One region of the Klebsiella sp. RIT-PI-d genome, then DNA from elsewhere that is predicted to be linked to it. Evidence: predicted binding sites of a transcription regulator. Region 1 holds the regulator's gene; the other holds the start of a gene.

What was found. Region 1 encodes PurR, which represses purine synthesis genes. Its sites were predicted from a motif close to CANGCAAACGTTTGCNTG; they were not measured.
Region 2: the regulator PurR is predicted to act here: its motif matches at 2,740-2,757, upstream of AC791_RS07205 (nucleoside-specific channel-forming protein Tsx).

The regions. Positions count from the first base shown of each region.
Region 1 covers NZ_LGIT01000009.1:1,300,773-1,306,384, forward strand. The annotation lists gene AC791_RS12510 (alkene reductase) at 1-241, shown strand, start outside; gene gloA (lactoylglutathione lyase) at 332-739, shown strand; gene rnt (ribonuclease T) at 845-1,492, shown strand; gene AC791_RS12525 (Grx4 family monothiol glutaredoxin) at 1,539-1,886, opposite strand; gene AC791_RS12530 (C40 family peptidase) at 2,231-3,028, shown strand; gene sodB (superoxide dismutase [Fe]) at 3,149-3,730, shown strand; gene AC791_RS20380 (YnhF family membrane protein) at 3,923-4,012, opposite strand; gene purR (HTH-type transcriptional repressor PurR) at 4,309-5,334, shown strand; gene punR (DNA-binding transcriptional activator PunR) at 5,336-5,612, opposite strand, start outside.
Region 2 covers NZ_LGIT01000009.1:129,115-134,726, forward strand. The annotation lists gene secF (protein translocase subunit SecF) at 1-179, shown strand, start outside; gene AC791_RS07200 (M24 family metallopeptidase) at 290-1,696, shown strand; gene AC791_RS07205 (nucleoside-specific channel-forming protein Tsx) at 1,746-2,600, opposite strand; gene AC791_RS07210 (DUF3251 domain-containing protein) at 2,961-3,503, opposite strand; gene nrdR (transcriptional regulator NrdR) at 3,657-4,106, shown strand; gene ribD (bifunctional diaminohydroxyphosphoribosylaminopyrimidine deaminase/5-amino-6-(5-phosphoribosylamino)uracil reductase RibD) at 4,111-5,214, shown strand; gene ribE (6,7-dimethyl-8-ribityllumazine synthase) at 5,300-5,612, shown strand, end outside.

The sequences.
Region 1 (5,612 bases):
CCGCCAGAAAGTGCGTGAACGTTTCGACGGCGCTATTGTCGGTGCTGGCGCGTATACGCCGGAGAAAGCAGAAACGCTGATCGCTAAAGGTTTGATTGACGCAGTGGCCTTTGGCCGTGACTACATTGCTAACCCGGATCTGGTCGAGCGTCTGGCACGTAAAGCTGAGTTGAACCCGCAGCGTCCGGAAAGCTTCTACGGCGGCGGCGCTGAAGGTTATACGGATTACCCCTCATTATAATCATCATTGATAGCGGCGAGGTTCCGCCGCTATACTAAAACAGCGTTTCTGTTTGAAATGAAAAGATAAACAACTTACTGAGAGGATGAGATGCGCTTACTTCACACCATGCTGCGTGTTGGCGACCTGCAACGATCTATCAATTTTTATACCAATGTACTGGGTATGTCGCTGCTGCGGACCAGTGAAAATCCGGAGTATAAATACTCCCTCGCCTTCGTCGGCTACGGCCCGGAAAGTGACGAAGCTGTCATTGAACTGACCTATAACTGGGGTACCGATCATTATGATTTGGGTAACGCCTATGGTCACATTGCGCTGAGTGTTGATGACGCTGCTGAAGCCTGCGAAAAAATTCGCCAAAGCGGCGGTAACGTGACGCGTGAGGCCGGCCCGGTCAAAGGTGGCACCACGGTTATCGCTTTTGTTGAAGATCCGGATGGTTATAAAATCGAACTGATTGAAGCAAAAGACGCAGGTAAAGGTCTCGGCGATTAATCACCGGTGGGCCTGTTCTGGCCCGCCCTTTTCTACTGGCGCTTACTGCAACTGTGGGTAAAATTTGCCATAATACGCGCTACGTTGTTTTACGAAGAGATACTGATGTCCGATAACGCTCAACTGACTGGTCTGTGCGACCGTTTTCGTGGTTTTTACCCTGTTGTCATAGATGTCGAAACGGCTGGATTTAACGCCAAAACCGATGCACTCCTTGAAGTCGCTGCTATTACCCTGAAAATGGATGAACACGGTTGGCTGATGCCGGATACCACGCTGCATTTTCACGTTGAGCCTTTCGAAGGGGCAAATTTACAGCCTGAAGCGCTGGCCTTTAACGGGATCGATCCAACCAATCCGCTGCGGGGTGCCGTCAGTGAACATGACGCATTACACGCTATTTTTAAAGCGGTGCGTAAAGGCATTAAGGATCGGGGATGTAACCGGGCAATTATGGTCGCGCACAATGCGACGTTTGATCATGGCTTTATGATGGCGGCAGCAGAGCGATCCTCTCTGAAGCGTAACCCGTTTCATCCTTTCGTCACGTTTGATACCGCTGCCCTGAGCGGGCTGGCGCTGGGGCAAACCGTGTTGTCTAAAGCCTGTGCTGCGGCAGGTCTTGATTTCGACAGCACTCAGGCTCACTCGGCCCTGTACGATACGGAACAAACTGCGCTGCTGTTTTGCGAAATTGTCAACCGCTGGAAACGTCTCGGCGGCTGGCCGCTGCCCGTTCCCGACGAAGCATAGCCATAAAAAAAGCGACGTGACGTCGCTTTTTAATCAGACATTACGCTTACTGCGCGTCAGTCCCCTCGGCAGGGTACTTAGCCGCAGTCTCTTTAATCAGCGACTGAAGCTCACCACGCTGGTACATCTCAATAATAATGTCACAGCCGCCAACCAGTTCACCATCGACCCACAGCTGCGGGAAAGTTGGCCAGTTTGCATATTGCGGTAATTCGGCGCGGATGTCCGGATTCTGCAGGATGTCGACATAGGCAAAACGCTCGCCGCAGGCAGAGAGTGCCTGAACCGCCTGAGCAGAGAAGCCGCAGCTTGGTAACTTAGGTGATCCTTTCATATACAGCAGGATCGGGTTTTCAGCGATTTGACGCTGGATTTTTTCAATTGTCGTCGTCATTGTCATGCTTCCTTAACTTCTTTTACGGCAGTAGTCTGTCATTGTAGCGTTTCAGGCCCCATACCGAAAATAACATTTTATTCACGCGCTATTATTGTATCGTCTTACGCCGGAAGATATGTAATTAATGCCGTTATGGTATTCATTGCATAAATCAATTGCACAAATAATGCGCTTGCGTCATGTTAACTGATGCTTTTTTTTGCACTCGATAGCAAATTGCTATTTTACATGCAAAAAGACTATTAACTTCCAGCCTTTTTATGCATTAGAATCATCAGGCTTTTTTGTTATCATCACCCGCAGGCATATCCTCATGCCTGCCCGAATCAGGGGAATGCTCAGTGGCGCGGATAAACAAAGTCTCGATCACGCTCTGTGCTTTACTGTTAACATCGCTTACTTTTTCACCGCTTGCCCAGGCCTCTGAACAAACGAGAGCGTCGGCCACAGAAAAAACGCATTTTGCAAAAGCGTCGGGCAAAAAGAATAAAAGTAAGAAGACCAGCAAGACAGCCAGTAAAACCGCTACCAAAGCCAGTAAAAACACCGCTAAAACGAAAAATAAAACCACCCTCACTGCCAGTAAATCTCAGCGCAATAGTACTAAAAACAGCAAAATTGCGGCCGTAAAACTGGCAGATAAAAAATGCCTCACGCGCAAAGGTTACAAGAATAAATGCCTCAATGCCTCAGCCAAACCGCTGGCGTTGAGTGATGTCCATAAGGTCCGTATGCAAAAAGCACAAAAAACGGCCATGTCAAAGTTAATGAATCAGATCGGCAAACCGTATCACTGGGGCGGTTCCTCGCCGCGCACCGGCTTCGATTGCAGCGGTCTGGTTTATTATGCCTACAAAGATTTAGTCAAAATCCCTATCCCGCGGACGGCTAACGAGATGTACCATCTGCGTGATGCCGCACCGATTGAGCGCAGAAGTCTCGAAAGCGGCGATCTGGTGTTCTTCCGCACTCAGGGCAGAGGCACCGCCGACCACGTTGGCGTATATGTCGGGAACGGTAAATTTATTCAGTCACCGCGCAGCGGTCAGGATATCCAGATATCATCATTGAGCGAAGATTACTGGGTGCGTCACTATGTGGGGGCACGCCGGGTGATGACAGCTAAAACGATCCGCTGATTATCCTTTTAGGGCACATGCAGCCTAAGAACGCCTCTTCTGCCTGTGCCTTTATTTTGTTAATATATCCATGCTTATCATGTGGATATTGAGTTATCAAAATAAAAAAGGAGTATTGCAATGTCGTTTGAATTACCTGCATTACCGTATGCAAAAGACGCGCTGGAACCGCACATTTCTGCCCAGACCCTCACTTATCATCACGGCAAACATCATCAGGCCTACGTAACAAATCTGAATAACCTCATCAAAGATACGCAGTGGGAAAACCAGTCGCTTGAGGACATTATTCGCGGCTCGGAAGGCGCTATTTTTAACAATGCGGCTCAGGTATGGAACCACACCTTTTACTGGCACTGCCTGGCTCCTGACGCTGGCGGCGAACCAGGCAGCGATCTCGCCGCAGCCCTTAGCCAGTCGTTCGGCAGCGTAGACGACTTTAAAAAGCAGTTTACCGATGCGGCAATCAAGAATTTTGGTTCTGGCTGGACATGGCTGGTACAAAAATCTGACGGCAGCCTGGCGATTGTATCCACCTCTAACGCCGGCACACCGCTGACCACCTCCGACAAACCGCTATTAACGGTCGATGTCTGGGAACATGCTTATTACATTGACTATCGTAATGCCCGCCCGGGTTATCTGGAGCATTTCTGGGCGCTGGTGAACTGGTCATTCGTGGCTGACAACCTGGCAGCCTGAGTTAACACACAGAGGGCTTGCGCCCTCTGTGTTACCCGTTAGCGGCTAATGCAGGTCTCATATGCTGGCTGGCGCGGCGAAAAAAGCGACATCATTGAAAAAATAAAAGTAAGCCACAAGCAAAACAGTTTTACTATCAGCACAATAAGCTGGTACGGAGCACGAGGGAGAGAAAATACTCCGCCGGAGCAATCAGTGCAGGACAGCAACCAGAGCACTTGCGACAATCAGACTCAGGACAATGATCGTGGTGACCAGGGAAAACTTAAGATCGGTACTCATCGATTTTTACTCCTTGTTATAACCTTGTGAAATGTGAGCTTGTCCATTTTTACACACCTTGCGGCGAAAATCTTGCAGGATTTAAAGTGAGACACATTTTTCTCTTTCACTTTTCTTCAGAATCGGCCAAAATTCCACGCTTAATTATAAGCGTACCAGTCATTACCCCTCACCTGACGTAATGTGTCATTTCCCGGCGCAAAGCAATGACGACGAAATTGCAACAGGGGTGTGTAAAGGCAAACGTTTACCCTCCTATTTGCAGGCGTTCAGGCCAGGGTCCGGAGTAAGATTTAATGGCAACAATTAAAGATGTCGCGAGACGCGCAAACGTTTCCACTACCACTGTATCTCACGTTATCAACAAGACGCGTTTTGTTGCTGAAGATACGCGTAATGCGGTGTGGGCGGCAATTAAAGAACTTCACTACTCTCCGAGCGCCGTTGCCAGGAGCCTCAAGGTAAATCATACCAAGTCCATTGGCCTTCTGGCGACCAGCAGCGAAGCCGCCTATTTTGCTGAAATTATTGAAGCGGTTGAAAAAAGCTGTTTTCAGAAAGGCTACACACTGATCCTTGGCAATGCCTGGAACGACATAGAAAAGCAAGGCGCCTACCTTTCAATGATGGCGCAGAAGCGTGTCGATGGCCTGCTGGTGATGTGCTCTGAGTATCCTGAGCCGCTATTGAAAATGCTGGAAGAATACCGTCATATACCGATGGTGGTAATGGACTGGGGCGAATCCAAAGCTGATTTTACCGACTCGGTGATCGACAATGCCTTCGAAGGGGGTTACATGGCCGGGCGGTATTTACTTGAGCGTGGACATCGTGACATCGGTATTATTCCGGGCGCGCTCGAGCGCAATACCGGCGCAGGTCGACTGGCCGGTTTTATGAAAGCAATGGAAGAAACTCAGGTTAATGTTCCACCGCAGTGGATCGTGCAGGGTGATTTTGAGCCTGAGTCAGGTTATCAGGCGATGCAAAAAATTCTTAATCAATCCCCTCGCCCGACAGCCGTTTTCTGCGGCGGTGATATCATGGCGATGGGTGCGCTCTGCGCTGCCGATGAAATGGGTTTGCGCGTACCGCAGGATATCTCCCTGATTGGCTATGACAATGTGCGCAACGCCCGTTTCTTTACACCGGCGCTGACAACCATTCATCAGCCTAAAGACTCGCTCGGAGAGGAAGCGTTCAATACCCTGCTGGATCGCATTGTGAATAAGCGCGTCGAATCAAAATCAATTGAGGTTCATCCTCAACTCATTGAACGTCGATCGGTTGCTGACGGTCCCTATCTTGACTATCGCCGCTAAGTTAACAAGCGGGGTCCGTTTCCTGCGGGTCCCGCAGCCACTCTTTATTCAGTGTTTCACTGTCGCCCAGATACGCCAGCAGCCATTCCAGCGCGGGTGAAATATCACTCTGCTGCCAGGTTAAACAACATGCCGCATCAGGAAAAGGATTTTCCAGATCCAGCTCCACCCACTCCCCGGAATCCAGCCACGGGCGGGCAGAATGTGAGGGGATCATTGCCGCGCAGAGCCCTGCCGAGATGCAGGTAGCCGAAGACTCCCAGTCAGGCACGACCACC
Region 2 (5,612 bases), 1.2 Mb from region 1:
TTGGTGGTCCGGTACTGGAAGGCTTCTCGCTGACCATGCTGATCGGTGTTTCCATCGGTACGGCGTCGTCTATCTACGTGGCCTCAGCGCTGGCGCTGAAACTCGGGATGCGACGCGAGCACATGCTGCAGCAGAAAGTTGAGAAAGAAGGGGCGGATCAACCGTCAATTCTGCCGTAAACTGACTTTCAGTTCAGATATGGAATCCCGGTCGCAGGACCGGGATTTTTTTATTACAGCAGCGCAAATATTCGCTACTCTCCATGTTAAATGGCTTTTGACATGGAGTAATGCCAGTGATCTGTTCCCTTTCATCTGTTCAACTGCAAAACGTTACGCCGCCTGCCGTCTGGCATGATGTACCCTCAGTGATCCTCAGTAACGACACTCTTCGGGCCCGTAAACATAACGTTGTCGCCAGAATGCAGCAGCAGCAGCTGGATGCGCTGATTATTTACGCCGACAAAGAGCACGGCGGCAACTTTGAATACCTCACCGGTTTTATTCCACGCTTTGAAGAAGCGTTACTGGTACTGCACAGCACGGGCGATGCAGTCCTGGTCTTAGGCAACGAAAATCTCAAACTGGCCGCCCATGCGCGGCTGCCGAATACGGTGATCCATGCTCCGTGGTTTTCACTGCCCAATCAGCCTATGGATAATCTGCACTCCCTGCCCGAACAGCTTGCGCAGGCGGGTATTAGCGCAGGTAAACGTTATGGACTGGTGGGCTGGAAGTTATTCACCGGAATGGCAGACAGCGCACAGACTGTGTTCGATCTTCCGGCCTTTATCGTTGATGCCCTGCGCCAGGCCGTGCAGGGGCAGAGCGATTTTACTAACGCAACGGCACTGTTTATCGCGCCTGATAGCGGCGTGCGCACCTTAAACAATGCGAATGAGCTGGCGCATTATGAATATGGTGCCAATCTGGCATCAACGGCCATACTGACCGCGATGAATGCTATTTCACTGGGTAAAACGGAAAAGCAAATCGGCTCGCTGCTGGCGGCGGAAGGGCAGCCTAATAACGTGGTGATGATTGCCGCCACCGGGGAACGCTTCGCCCATGCCGGTCTCTATCCGGGGGATAAGATCATTGCGCGGGGAGATAAGTTTTCGCTTACCACCAGTTTTAAAGGCGGGTTGAGCAGCCGTGCGGCTTACGTGGTCGCCGATGCGCTCGAGCTGCCTGCGGACGTTGCCGACTACCTTGAGGTGATGGCAAAACCCTATTATCTGGCGGTGGTTAGCTGGCTGGAAAACCTGCGGATCGGTATGCGCGGCGGGGAGATATATGCATTAATTGAGCAGGTGCTACCTAAAGAAAAATACCGCTGGCATCTCAATCCCGGTCACCTGGTTGCCGATGAAGAGTGGCTCTGCTCGCCGATTGGGCCAAATTCTGAGGCGATTTTACGCAGTGGGATGCTGCTGCAAATCGATATTATTCCGTCCCGACCTGGGTATGCCGGTGCCAGCATCGAAGATACCGTCGCACTGGCCGATTGGGAACTGCGTGAGGTGCTGGCGCGCGAGTATCCGGCGCTATGGCAGCGCGTGATCACCCGTCGCGAACATATTCAGCAGCAGTATGGCATTTGTTTGCCGGAGGATGTTTTGCCTTTTTCAAACACGGTGGGGTATTTACGTCCGTGGCTGTTGGATCATACCCGCGCGTTACGCTGCATCGGATAATAAGCCAAAAAAAGCCGATCGGTAGATCGGCTTTTGGCGAGCAAGGCGATTAGAAATTATAGCCTGCAACCAGATACCAGCCGAAGCCGTTGGATTTAATCGGCTCTGCCTGCCATACCGGGCGATCGCCATCATTCCACTGTCCGCCGTTATGGAAGTAACGGGCCACCACTGAGTAGTGCCAGTGATCGTAGTTCAGCGCCAGCACGTGGCTGGAGGCGATAGAATTACTGGTGCGGTACTGGTCGTCGCCCAAATCTGAACCCCAGTCAAAGTTGGTGAAGCCGATGTAGCTCAGGTGGCCGCCCCACACGTCGGTAATAGGCACAAAGTATTTAATTTTAAAGCGATAGCCATCCCACTCGTTTTCGTTGGATGCGCCATAGTTCTGCCACTGATATTTCGCATACACGTTCAGCGACAGACCAATTGGCAGACCGGTTTCCACGTCGGTACCCAAACCCATGTACCAGGTGCTCTGACGGCCTGCCTGATTGCGACCCATATCGTAAATATAGTTGTTCGCAAAGTACCATTCTTTGAACGGGCCAACGCTCAGATCGGTATTCGTTAGTTTATCAATAGAAAAACGCGGTTCAATTTCAGTAAACAGCGGAGAACCATGATTCCAGATCCCGCGGGAATCACCATCACCCCCAAAGAAGCGTGGCGCATCCACGTAACCGTAGAAGTCAAACCAGTCTTTTTTGGCGAACGCTTCGTATTCCAGATAGGTATCGTTACGTAATGCCGGTCCAAAGCGGGTGTGATAGCTGCCAACAACGTTGACGCTCTGATGCCACCAGTCGGAGACGAACTGCGGTTTTTCCTGTTCGGCTGCCTGAGCGGTGAAGCCAGAAGAGAGTGCCAGCACTGCGCCTGCTGCAAGAATTGTATGTTTCATAGTTATGCCACTGTTTGAAAAAAATCCCATTCGGGAATGAAAAGATGACTTCGCGTTACTGAATGTTTCAAATTTCTGTGGTGCCTATTATAAGAATCATTGCTCACAAAAATATGTGTTGTTTCACATTCTTGTCACACACGTAATCGATTGCGTTCACGTTTGCGTACATTAACGGCGCGCATTGTACTGGCAACCTGTTTCATTGCCAACATTTACAGGATTTAAATAAGTATGAGTGATGATGACTGTCGCAGGGGAGGGGCAAACGTGATGGCACTTTGCTGGCGCAGGCCAAATAACAGCAGACCCGGCGGTGATGCCGGGTGTGCCGCAACTCAAAAAGTGAATCCGGGATAACTACGGCTGTTGTGCAGGCTGAATATCATGGATGCGAATAAAACCTAACTGCTCGGGCGTAATGCCGTTAAGTTGTAATGGCAGGTCAACATCGCTGGGCGCCAGAGTGCTGGCCGGAGCTGTGATCAGCTGGTTCTGAACATTAACCTCGCGGTGATCCTGGGTTGTTCCCTGAATTTGCCCCCATTCAACGGTTCCGCTAAATGCAGGTAACGGATCGTTAGATTCACCCTGAATACGCAGCGTCAGACGGGTCCCGTTGGCGTCAGGTGTAATATTGGCAAGCGACATGCGCAGCATACCAATCTGGCTATTCAGGCGGGCTGGTGTATTCGCACCCGGCAGCAAGTACACCCCACTGGCGGAGTTTTTATTCAATGCATTTTGCTGGGTGATTTTGACCGTCTCTTGGTTCAGTTTGGTCATCTCCTGATTAAGCGTGCTGACGCTCTGATGAAGCTGACGAACCTCACTTTGTGGTGCGCAGGCGCTGAGTGAAAACAGGCTTCCCAGCACCACTACTTTTACATAACGTCTTGTCATTGCGACGATCCCTTCAAAAAGACTCACATTCTCATTATGGTAGAGGATAATAGCGCATCTGCCATCGATCCAAAGTCTCAAAAGCTCTCACTTTGTAGTCGTCTCAGTTCAGGGTAAACTATATTTCACATTACTCCCTCGTCAGGACGCGATATGCACTGCCCATTCTGTTTAGCCGTAGATACCAAAGTGATTGATTCTCGTCTGGTAGGGGAGGGGTCTTCCGTACGCCGTCGACGTCAGTGTCTGGTATGTAATGAACGTTTCACCACCTTTGAAGTGGCTGAGCTGGTGATGCCCCGGGTGGTGAAAAGTAACGATGTGCGCGAGCCGTTTAATGAGGATAAGCTGCGTAATGGTATTCTTCGGGCGCTGGAAAAACGGCCGGTCAGCGCCGATGACGTTGAAATGGCCCTGAACCATATTAAATCGCAGCTTCGGGCAACCGGTGAACGCGAAATTCCCAGTAAGATGATCGGTAATCTGGTCATGGAACAGCTCAAAAAACTCGATAAGGTCGCCTATATTCGTTTTGCCTCGGTTTATCGCAGCTTTGAAGACATTAAAGAGTTTGGCGAAGAGATCGCCCGCTTACAGGATTAACATCATGCAGGATGAAATGTATATGGCGCGAGCGCTTAAGCTGGCGCAGCGTGGTCGTTTTACAACGCATCCCAACCCTAACGTAGGGTGTGTGATTGTCAAAGACGGCAGGATCGTCGGTGAGGGCTATCATCATCGCGCCGGAGAGCCACATGCAGAAGTGCACGCGCTGCGAATGGCAGGCGAAAATGCCCGCGGGGCGACAGCGTACGTTACGCTTGAGCCGTGCAGTCATCACGGGCGCACGCCCCCATGCTGCGAAGCGCTGATTAATGCTGGTATTACGCGCGTGGTTGCCGCGATGCAGGATCCAAATCCCCAGGTTGCCGGACGCGGACTGTATCGCCTCAGGCAAGAAGGGATTGAGGTTAGTCACGGCCTGATGATGAGCGAGGCTGAAGCGTTAAATAAAGGATTTCTTAAGCGGATGCGTACCGGCTTTCCCTATGTGCAGCTTAAGCTTGGCGCATCGCTTGATGGACGAACCGCGATGGCGAATGGGGAAAGCCAGTGGATCACCTCTCCTGAAGCCCGGCGCGACGTCCAGCGCCTGCGCGCGCAAAGTCACGCCATTCTCACCACCAGCGCCACCGTGCTGGCTGACGATCCGCAGCTCACCGTGCGCTGGAATGAGCTGTCTCCTGATACACAGGCCCTCTATCCGCAGGCAGAACTGCGCCAGCCTTTACGCATTGTGGTGGACAGTGGCAATCGCGTCAGCCCGGCGCATCGGATCGTCCAGCAGGCGGGTGACACCTGGTTTGCGCGTACCCATGAGGATGCACGACAGTGGCCGCAGGGGACAAAAACCCTGAAAGTTGCTGAGCATAATGGTCATCTGGACCTGGTACTGCTGTTCATGCAGCTGGGCCGCGAGCAGATTAACAGTCTCTGGGTTGAAGCGGGAGCAACCTTTGCCGGCGCGCTGATTGCGGCCGGACTGGTCGATGAGCTGGTGGTCTATCTGGCCCCGACGCTGCTGGGGAGCGATGCCCGCGGGCTGTGTGTTCTGCCAGGCCTTGAGAAACTCTCTGCGGCACCCCACTTTAAATTCAGTGAGATACGTCATGTTGGTCCGGATATTTGTTTACATCTGACCAACATATAGCGCCTGCGGTAAAAGAGAAGCAGCGCCCGAATTATTATGATAAAATCCGCCCCCCTGCGGGGCCAAATGAACCCATAGGAAGAATATGAACATTATTGAAGCTAACGTTGCTGCCCCGGACGCTCGCGTCGCCATCACCATCGCGCGTTTTAACAATTTCATCAACGACAGTCTGCTGGAGGGCGCAATTGACGCTCTGAAGCGCATCGGTCAGATGAAAGACGAAAACATCACCGTTGTCTGGGTTCCAGGTGCCTATGAACTGCCTCTGGCAGCGGGCGCGTTGGCCAAAACCGGTAAATATGATGCGGTCGTTGCGCTGGGTACGGTGATCCGTGGTGGCACTGCCCACTTTGAATATGTTGCGGGTGGTGCAAGCAACGGTCTGGCGCATGTCG